2 regions of the Oxobacter pfennigii genome follow, and region 2 is predicted to be linked to the other one. Evidence: riboswitches for the same ligand, from Rfam matches in the RefSeq annotation. Region 2 holds a riboswitch; the other holds the start of a gene.
The links. Region 2 has a riboswitch for lysine ahead of OXPF_RS04500 (transporter substrate-binding domain-containing protein). Riboswitches for the same ligand answer to the same signal wherever they lie in the genome.
Positions count from the first base shown of each region.

Region 1: another riboswitch for lysine. It lies ahead of OXPF_RS02210 (aspartate-semialdehyde dehydrogenase); the one in region 2 lies ahead of OXPF_RS04500 (transporter substrate-binding domain-containing protein).

Region 1 is NZ_LKET01000016.1:118,812-123,248, reverse strand. It holds gene OXPF_RS02225 (exodeoxyribonuclease III) at 1-189, opposite strand, end outside; gene OXPF_RS02220 (DegV family protein) at 208-1,074, opposite strand; gene OXPF_RS02215 (MBL fold metallo-hydrolase) at 1,103-2,002, opposite strand; lysine riboswitch at 2,271-2,453, shown strand; gene OXPF_RS02210 (aspartate-semialdehyde dehydrogenase) at 2,747-3,736, shown strand; gene dapA (4-hydroxy-tetrahydrodipicolinate synthase) at 3,762-4,437, shown strand, end outside.
Region 2 is NZ_LKET01000021.1:290,647-295,083, forward strand. It holds gene OXPF_RS04485 (transketolase) at 1-680, shown strand, start outside; gene OXPF_RS04490 (transketolase family protein) at 681-1,625, shown strand; gene OXPF_RS23310 (hypothetical protein) at 1,700-1,822, shown strand; lysine riboswitch at 2,139-2,322, shown strand; gene OXPF_RS04500 (transporter substrate-binding domain-containing protein) at 2,441-3,286, shown strand; gene OXPF_RS04505 (amino acid ABC transporter permease) at 3,409-4,059, shown strand; gene OXPF_RS04510 (amino acid ABC transporter ATP-binding protein) at 4,072-4,437, shown strand, end outside.

The DNA.
Region 1 (4,437 bases), on a different contig from region 2:
CTTCTTTTCGGCTGCATTCCAAAATATCTCATAGCCTTCATCCCTGATTGCACTTAAATCAATCTGGTCCTCTGCTGCTTTGGTTTCCTGCAGGCATAATATGTCAGGCTTTTCGCTATTCACCCATTCCACGAAGCCTTTTCCCATAATGGCCCTTATTCCGTTAACATTCCATGAATATATTTTCATTATGTATCCCCTTTACTTCTATCTCTTATCTCCCATAAAGAACGCTGTCAATGTTCCCGGACCTGAATGAGAGCCTACAACGGGTCCTACATAATTTATCACTACATCCTTTACCTTTACTTCTTCAAGTACCAGTCTTTTTAAATATTCAGCTTCTTCAAGGCAGTCTCCGTGATTTATGAAAATAACCTGTTCCTCCGGGCTCACTATCATTTCCTTCAGCTTATCTGCCAAAGCCTTTATGGATTTTTTCCTTCCTTTTACCTTCGTTATGGGGATGAGCTTTCCTTCATCATTAACCTGAAGAATAGGCTTTATATCCAATATGGTGCCTACAAAAGCAGCAGTGCTTGATACCCTTCCTCCCCTTTTTAAATGATTTAAATCTTCAACGGTGAACCAATGAATGACCTTAAGCTTGTTCTTTTCTGCCCAGTCTGCAATTTCATCCTTTGAATGGCCTTTTTTCAGCATTTCAACGGCGTGATATACAAGAAGGCCTTCTCCGCCTGATGCACACAAGCTGTCTACTACTGTTATATCCGCACCAGGAATTTCCTCCATAACTGTTTCCCTGGCTATCTTGGCACTATTAACGCTTCCGCTCAATGCAGATGAAAAGCCTATGTACAATACTGATTTACTTTCATTGACATATTTTTTAAATATCTCAACAAAAGTAAATACATTAATCTGAGATGTGGAGGACATCTCACCTGCCCTAAGATTATCATAAAATTCTTTATAGCTTAATGTCTTGCCGAAATCATCTATATGCTCCTGACCTTTAAAATTGTATGCCATTCCTATGACGTGAATGTTGTTTTCTTCTACATAGCTTAATGGAAGGTCGCTGCAGGAATCTGTCAATATTACTGTCTGCATTTGAATCACACTCCTTTCATATCTTACATTATACTAAAAAATAATATAGTTTACCATTTTCTATTTCATATGAGATGGTATCCTTATCGTACAGATATGCTAAAAATGCCGACATAGAGGATAAGCACAAGTGAAAGCTTCTGTAACTTATCTTCATGTTGTTTAAAATGCATATCTCACCAAAAAGCTCTTCCTTTGTCAGGGGCTGATTAAGAAGCTCCTTTATATCGGTCAGATGCTTTTCTATATTCAGTTTATTCTTTATGGCCAAATCCTTCATTTCCCCGTTGCTGTATGCTTTTGAACCATGGCCTAAGATATAATAATCATATTCCAAATTACCTATACATTCAATGGTCTTAAGCTGTTCTTCTATATCAAAGAGAAAAGGGAAGGAATATTTAGAAATAATATCTTCACTGAAAATGCTGTCCCCTAAAAAGCATACCTTATCCGGAGTGCATATTCCTATCTGCCCTTGTGAATGGCCTTTAAGGCTTATTATCTCAAACTTTTCATCATTTATTTTATTTACACCCCAATCCAAGATATTATCGATATAACTTCCTTTGGATTTGGCATTCCTTTTATGAAGCTCTTTATTAGGATAGGCGCCGTATATATATGAGTGAAACATGTAATCATTTTCTATAAAAAGCTTTTCATCCTCTGATGTGTAAAAAATTGTGCCGGGATGATGTTCCCTGAAATATGCATTGCCTCCGGAATGGTCCGGGTGGTTGTGAGTGTTTACAATATATTTTGGTTTTATTCCGTTGTTTGATAATATCTGGTCAATTTTAGAAGCAACGTTATTATTTAATCCAGTATCAATCATGAGACAGTATTTGTTTTTATATATGTACAGGCCTACATTTGTGGGATTATCGATATAATATGTATTGCCGTTTATTTTAATCAATTCCATTTTTATTCACCAATTTCTTTCCTTAGTAGATTATATACTTTTATGACGAAATCTATATATATTCTATCATCAATGTATCATTCATATAATACTTCTTTTGTTTTTTGGTGAGAAGTCAAAATAAATGGAACTATTTTAATTGGCCAGGGTAGCATTTACTATGCAGCTTAGTGCCTTTGTTTTTTGTGGTATATTTGTCAAAGTAGGTTGACATGCCTTGTATGCTTTTGTTATAATAACATAAACTTAATAAGTACCTCATCATAGATGGTGGGGTAGAGGCGCGGAAAATATGAGTAATATAATGGAGGCCGGCAGCCGTTGAAATTATATGAAAGGATAACCGCCGAAGCATTCAGAATGCCTGTCTGTATGCTGGGCCTGTATCAAAGAGGTACGGGACTGTCACATATGGTTTCCCTTAAATTATATGTGGAGAGCTATCTTGCTTTAGGGATATGAGGTGCATATATTCATAGCATTTATACGGCAGCTATGGGTGTATTGTACACCTTTAGTTGTCTTTTATTTTAGAAACTTATTATAAAGACATTCGAACCGCTGCAAGTCCTAGTACCTGTAGAACCAGGGCATAAGTCATAACTCGCTGACGCTCAAACAATGACTTATGCTTACCTGCCCCTTCGTTAACAGGTACACAGACTTTCCGCAATGTTCTACTGTCTTTAAAATAAGTTCACTGGATCAATATTTCGTTATTATATAGAGGAGGTAAGGAAGAAAATGAAAAAAGCTAATGTTGCCGTAGTAGGAGCAACAGGAATGGTAGGAAGAAAGATGCTTCAGGTTTTGGAGGAAAGGGATTTCCCCATAGAAAATCTGTACATGTTTTCATCAAAGAAATCTGCCGGTCAGAAAATAGTATACTGCGGCAAGGAATACACAGTGGAGGAATTAACCGAGACCTCCTTTGACAGAGGTATTGATATAGCACTGTTTTCTGCAGGCGGCTCCACAAGCCTTCAGTTTGCGCCCATTGCTGCTTCAAAGGGAACTGTAGTAATAGATAACAGCAGTGCCTGGAGGATGGATGAAAGTGTTCCTTTGGTAGTTCCCGAAGTAAACCCAGAGGATATAAACTGGAACAAGGGAATAATAGCAAACCCCAACTGCTCGACAATACAGGCAGTTGTGGCATTAAAACCCCTTCACGATGCCTACGGAATAAAAAGGATTGTTTATTCAACATATCAGTCAGTATCAGGTGCCGGAGTTTCGGGATATTCTGATTTAGAGGGCGGCTACAAAGGCGATGCGCCAAAGAAATTCTTGTATCCAATAGCAGGAAACTGCCTGCCTCATATAGACAGCTTCTTAGAAAACGGATATACAAAAGAAGAAATGAAAATGGTAAATGAAACCAAGAAAATCCTTCACGATGATAGCTTAAGGATAACGGCAACAACTGTAAGGGTTCCTGTATTCTATAGCCACAGCGAATCCATAAACGTTGAATTCAATAAAGACTTTTCAGTTAATGAAGTTAAAGAGCTTTTAAAGAGGAGTCCTGGAATTGTTCTTCAGGATGACCCTGAAAAGAATGAATACCCAATGCCTTTATACACTGCAGATAAAGACGAAGTATATGTGGGCAGGATTAGAAGGGATGAAAGCTTAGACTACGGTTTGAACATGTGGGTAGTTGCAGACAACATAAGAAAAGGAGCTGCAACAAACGCAGTTCAGATAGCCCAGCTTTTCTTAAATAAATAGATATAAATTGAAAGGATGGATAATTATGAGTCTTTTTACAGGCTCCGGAGTAGCCATAATAACCCCTTTTACCGAAGATGGAGTTGACTTTAAAAAATTAGAAGAGCTTTTGGAATGGCATGTAGCCGAGAAGACTGACGCCATAATAGTATGCGGTACTACAGGCGAAGCCTCCACCATGAGCTTGGATGAAAGAAAAGCAGCAATAAAATTCACAATAGATGTTATAAATAAAAGAATACCTGTTATTGCAGGTACCGGCACAAACAACACAAAAGCTTCCGTTGAAATGAGCAAATGGGCGGACGAAAATGGTGCGGACGGGCTTTTGGTCATAACCCCCTACTACAACAAGACAACTCAGCGAGGCTGTATTGAACACTTCAAAGCAATAGCAAAGGAAGTTACAAAGCCCATAATAATATACAATGTTCCTTCCCGTACGGGCTTGAACATACTTCCGGAGACATTGTATGAACTTACAAAAGTTCCAAATATAGCTGCCGTAAAGGAAGCCAGCTCCGATATAGTTCAGATAACAAGAATTGCACAGCTTTGCGGCGATAAGCTTGACATATATTCGGGAAACGATGACCAGATTGTGCCCATACTTTCTATCGGAGGAAAGGGCGTAATATCCGTAGTTGCAAATATCCTGCCAAAAGACACTCATGATATGGTGGCAAAATACTTCGAAGGTG
Region 2 (4,437 bases):
ACCCTAAGTGGGAAGACAGAGACAGGCTTGTACTTTCAAAAGGCCATTGCAGTCCCGCCCTTTACGGGGCATTGGCAGAAAAGGGATTTTTCTCAAAGGATCTTATAAAGACTTTCAGGCATATTGACAGCATACTTCAAGGCCATCCCGATATGAAGTGCGTTCCCGGTGTGGATATGTCTACCGGTTCCTTAGGACAGGGAATTTCAGCAGCATGCGGTATGGCGGTGAATGCCAAGATATTTGACAAGAATTACAGAGTATATGCAATTGTCGGAGACGGAGAGCTTGAAGAAGGACAGGTGTGGGAAGCAGCTATGTTTGCCGCTCACTATAAGCTTGATAACCTTACAGCCTTTATAGATTTCAACGGCCTGCAGATAGACGGACACGTATCTGAGGTCATGTCACCAATGCCCATTGATGAAAAATTCGCAGCCTTTGGATGGAACGTAATCAAGATAAACGGCCATGATATAGAAGAAATTAAAAATGCTGCAGTGAAGGCAGCACAAGTAAAAGGCAAACCTACAGCAATAATTGCAACAACTATAAAAGGCAAGGGAGTATCCTTTATGGAAAACCAGGCTTCCTGGCATGGTTCTGCTCCTAATAAAGAACAGTATGAACAGGCAATAAAAGAGCTTGATGCATACCTTGAAAGCCTGGGGGTGAAATAAATGGCAGATAATATAGCGACAAGAGAAGCATACGGCAAAGCTTTGGCAGAATTCGGAGATAAATATGAAATAGTAGTATTGGATGCCGATTTATCAAAATCAACGAAAACCGATACTTTCAAAAAGAAATTTCCTGAAAGGTTTTTAAATGCAGGTATAGCAGAGTCCAACATGATGTCCATTGCTGCAGGCATTGCAAGCTGCGGCAAAGTGGTATTTGCAAGCACCTTTGCAATGTTTGCCGCCGGAAGGGCATTTGAACAGGTGAGAAATTCCATAGGATATCCCAACCTCAATGTAAAAATAGGCGCCACCCACGCAGGCATAACCGTAGGCGAAGACGGTGCCACCCATCAATGCTTGGAGGATATTGGAATAATGCGAACCATACCAAATATGGTTGTCATAAATCCCGCCGATGCAGTAGAAGCAAGGGCAGCAGTGGAAGCCGCCATAAAGCATAATGGCCCTGTTTATTTAAGGTTCGGAAGATTGGGTGTACCCGTCATATTCGATGAATCACAATACAACTTTGAACTGGGCAGGGGTGTAATGCTTGCAGACGGAAACGACGCAGCGGTGATTGCAACAGGGCTTATGGTCCATGAAGCATTGAAAGCTAAGGAAGAGCTTAAAAATGAAGGAATAGACCTACGCGTTATAAATATTCATACCATTAAGCCCATAGATAAGGAAATAATAATCAAAGCTGCAAAAGAAACGGGGGCCATAGTTACGGCAGAAGAGCATAATATATTGGGAGGCTTAGGCAGCGCTGTTGCTGAGGTGGTTGCAGAAAGCTATCCCGTGCCTGTAAAAAGGGTAGGAGTGGAAGATAAATTCGGCCGCTCGGGAAAACCGGCTGCCCTTTTAGAAATGTACGGCCTTACCGCAAAAAACATCGTTGAAAAAGTAAGAGAGGCAATAAAACTTAAAGTAAAATAATGAATAGCTATCATGTTATTGGCTAACTATAATAACGAGTCATATTCTACACCAATATAAGGAGAGTGGATTTTATGATGAACCGCAGAAGAATGATGAAATCAGTTCATGGTCCGGGTACTGTAGGTATAATGGCAGGTGTGCTGGGTTTAGGCATAGCAACTGCAGTATTCATGAAGATGAGATCCCACTGGTAATGTAGAATAAGAACTTAAGGCAAGGCAAATGCCTTGCCTTTTCATTTTTTTGTATATATATACTTATGATAATATATAATTAGCAGCGGGAGCCGTAGCATATGTTGCCATAAATTCCAATGTCCAACCAAGGGATATAGATGTGCCAACCCTGCAGAATACGTTGAAAAAACAAGGATTTTACCTTCTAATATAGATTAATTGAAAAATTAAAATAAAATGGGCAAAGAGGTCAATATAAAAGGCTATATTGACTTTTTTGTAATTATATGCTTCAATAAATAAAAAAGAATAATTATACCTCATCTCCTTAAAGAGGTGAGGTAGAGGAGCAGCGTTTAATAGTACATATGCTGAGGCCGGAAGCCGAGGATACATATGGAAAGGAACCGCTGCCGAAGTTTCAGACATCCAAAGTCTGCAGCTGGGACTGTATCGAAGAGATGCAGGACTGTCATCCACGCATTTGACCATTGCATGGGTGGTGCGCTATCTCAAAAATGGGTCGAGGGGGGTGCGGGTCTATACCTATGAGTATATGAACGCCTATTATAATTAGGTGTTTTTATATTTTTTGATAAATAGACCATGTATAAAAATGAAGGGATGGATAATTTTATGAAAAGGGTACTGGCGATTTTACTTACAGTGGCAATGTCCTTTGCCGTTATGGCAGGATGCACAAATCAAAATTCAGGTTCAGGCAATCAGACAGAAGATATCGTTGCATCAGTTAAGAAAAGCGATGCAATAGCAGCTGCTTTACCTGACAGGGTAAAAACAGCAGGAAAAATCATGATAGGTGTAGACGATTCATATCCTCCAATGGAATACAGGGATGACAATAACGCCCTTGTAGGCTTTGACGTGGATTTCGGCAATGCATTGGGTAAAAAGCTAGGCGTGGAAGTTGAATGGGTTCCGACAGCTTGGGAAGGAATAATACCTTCACTGCAGGCAGCAAAGTTTGACTTCATACTTTCCTCACTCAGTATAACTGATGAGAGGAAATTGGAAATAGGATTCAGCGAACCATACATTCAGGGCGGTCCTGTAATCATCACTTTAAAAGAAAATACTTCGATTAAATCAGGTGACGATTTGGTAGGCAAGGTTGTAGGAGCTCAGCTTGGTACTACAGGGGAAGATGCGGCAAAATCAGTAGAAGGCGTTAAAGAAATAAAATCATATGATAAAATAACTGAAGCGCTGCAGGATTTGTCGGCTAAAAGAACTGAAGCTGTTGTAGCCGATGACCAGGTAGGAAGGTACTACATTGCCTTAGACCCTGAAAAGTACATTGTAGCCGGAAAAATGGTGGAAGAACCATTCGGTATCGGTTTCAGGAAAGATGATACAGCATTAATTGATGCTGTGCAAAAAGCCATTGATGAATTAAAGAGCGAAGGTACACTTTCAAAGATTTCTATGAAGTGGTTCAATTCAGATTATTATAAAAACTAGTAGAAAACGTGTACCATTGTAAAGCCTGAAGATAAATTGGCAGAGTTGCTGCTAAGTGCAGCAATTCTGCATTAATTGAATGAGGTATGCAATGGTACTAATTATTTCGTGGGGGGCTAAACTTGAATATAGAGTTTATACTTAGTAAATTACCGTTTTTGCTTCAAGGCAGCATTATGACCATACAGCTTACGGTAGTAACATTAATTATCGGCACATTTCTTGGCATAATACTGGCATTGCTTAAGATATCAAAAATAAAGATAATAAATTTATTGGCGACATTTTATACCTGGGTCTTTCGCGGCACCCCATTAATACTTCAGCTGTTCTTCTTTTATTATGCTCTGCCTATTTTAGGAATAACTTTTTCTCCATTTACTGCAGCGGTAGTTGGATTGAGTTTAAACTGCGGGGCTTATATGGCGGAGATTATAAGAGGCGGAATCCTGGCAATTGACAAGGGGCAGTTTGAAGCGTCAAAAGCCTTAGGATACACATATTTTCAGACTATGACCAAAATAGTGCTCCCTCAGACTATAAGAATCATACTCCCTCCTGTAGGAAATGAGTTTATAGCAATGTTAAAGGACACATCCCTTGTATCCACCATTGCCATGGTAGAACTCATGAGGACGGCAACGCAGATTTCATCAGCAACATTCAAATATACAGAAATGCTTTTCAGTGCGGCAGTATTGTATCTTGTTATGACGACTTTATTCACCAGCGCATTTTCGGCACTGGAGAAGAAGCTTGCAGTTTATGTTTAGGAGGGGTGTCAAATGAATATAATTGAAGCTCAGCAATTGACTAAAAGATTCGGACAGCTGACAGTCTTTGAAAATATAAACGTAAATGTAAAAAAGGGAGAAGTAGTCGCCATCATCGGGCCTTCAGGCTCAGGCAAGAGTACATTTTTAAGGTGTTTAAACAATCTTGAAGAAATAGACGAAGGCAGTGTCTATGTTGAAAATCAGAAACTGGACTATAAAAATAAAAAGGCTCTAAAGGAAATAACCACCAAAATGGGAATGGTATTTCAGAATTTTAACCTCTTTCCTCATATGACGGCATTGGAGAATGTCATGGCTGCTCCTATTACTGTTAAAAAAGAACCAAAGGGAGAGGTGATGGAAAGGGCTAAAGGC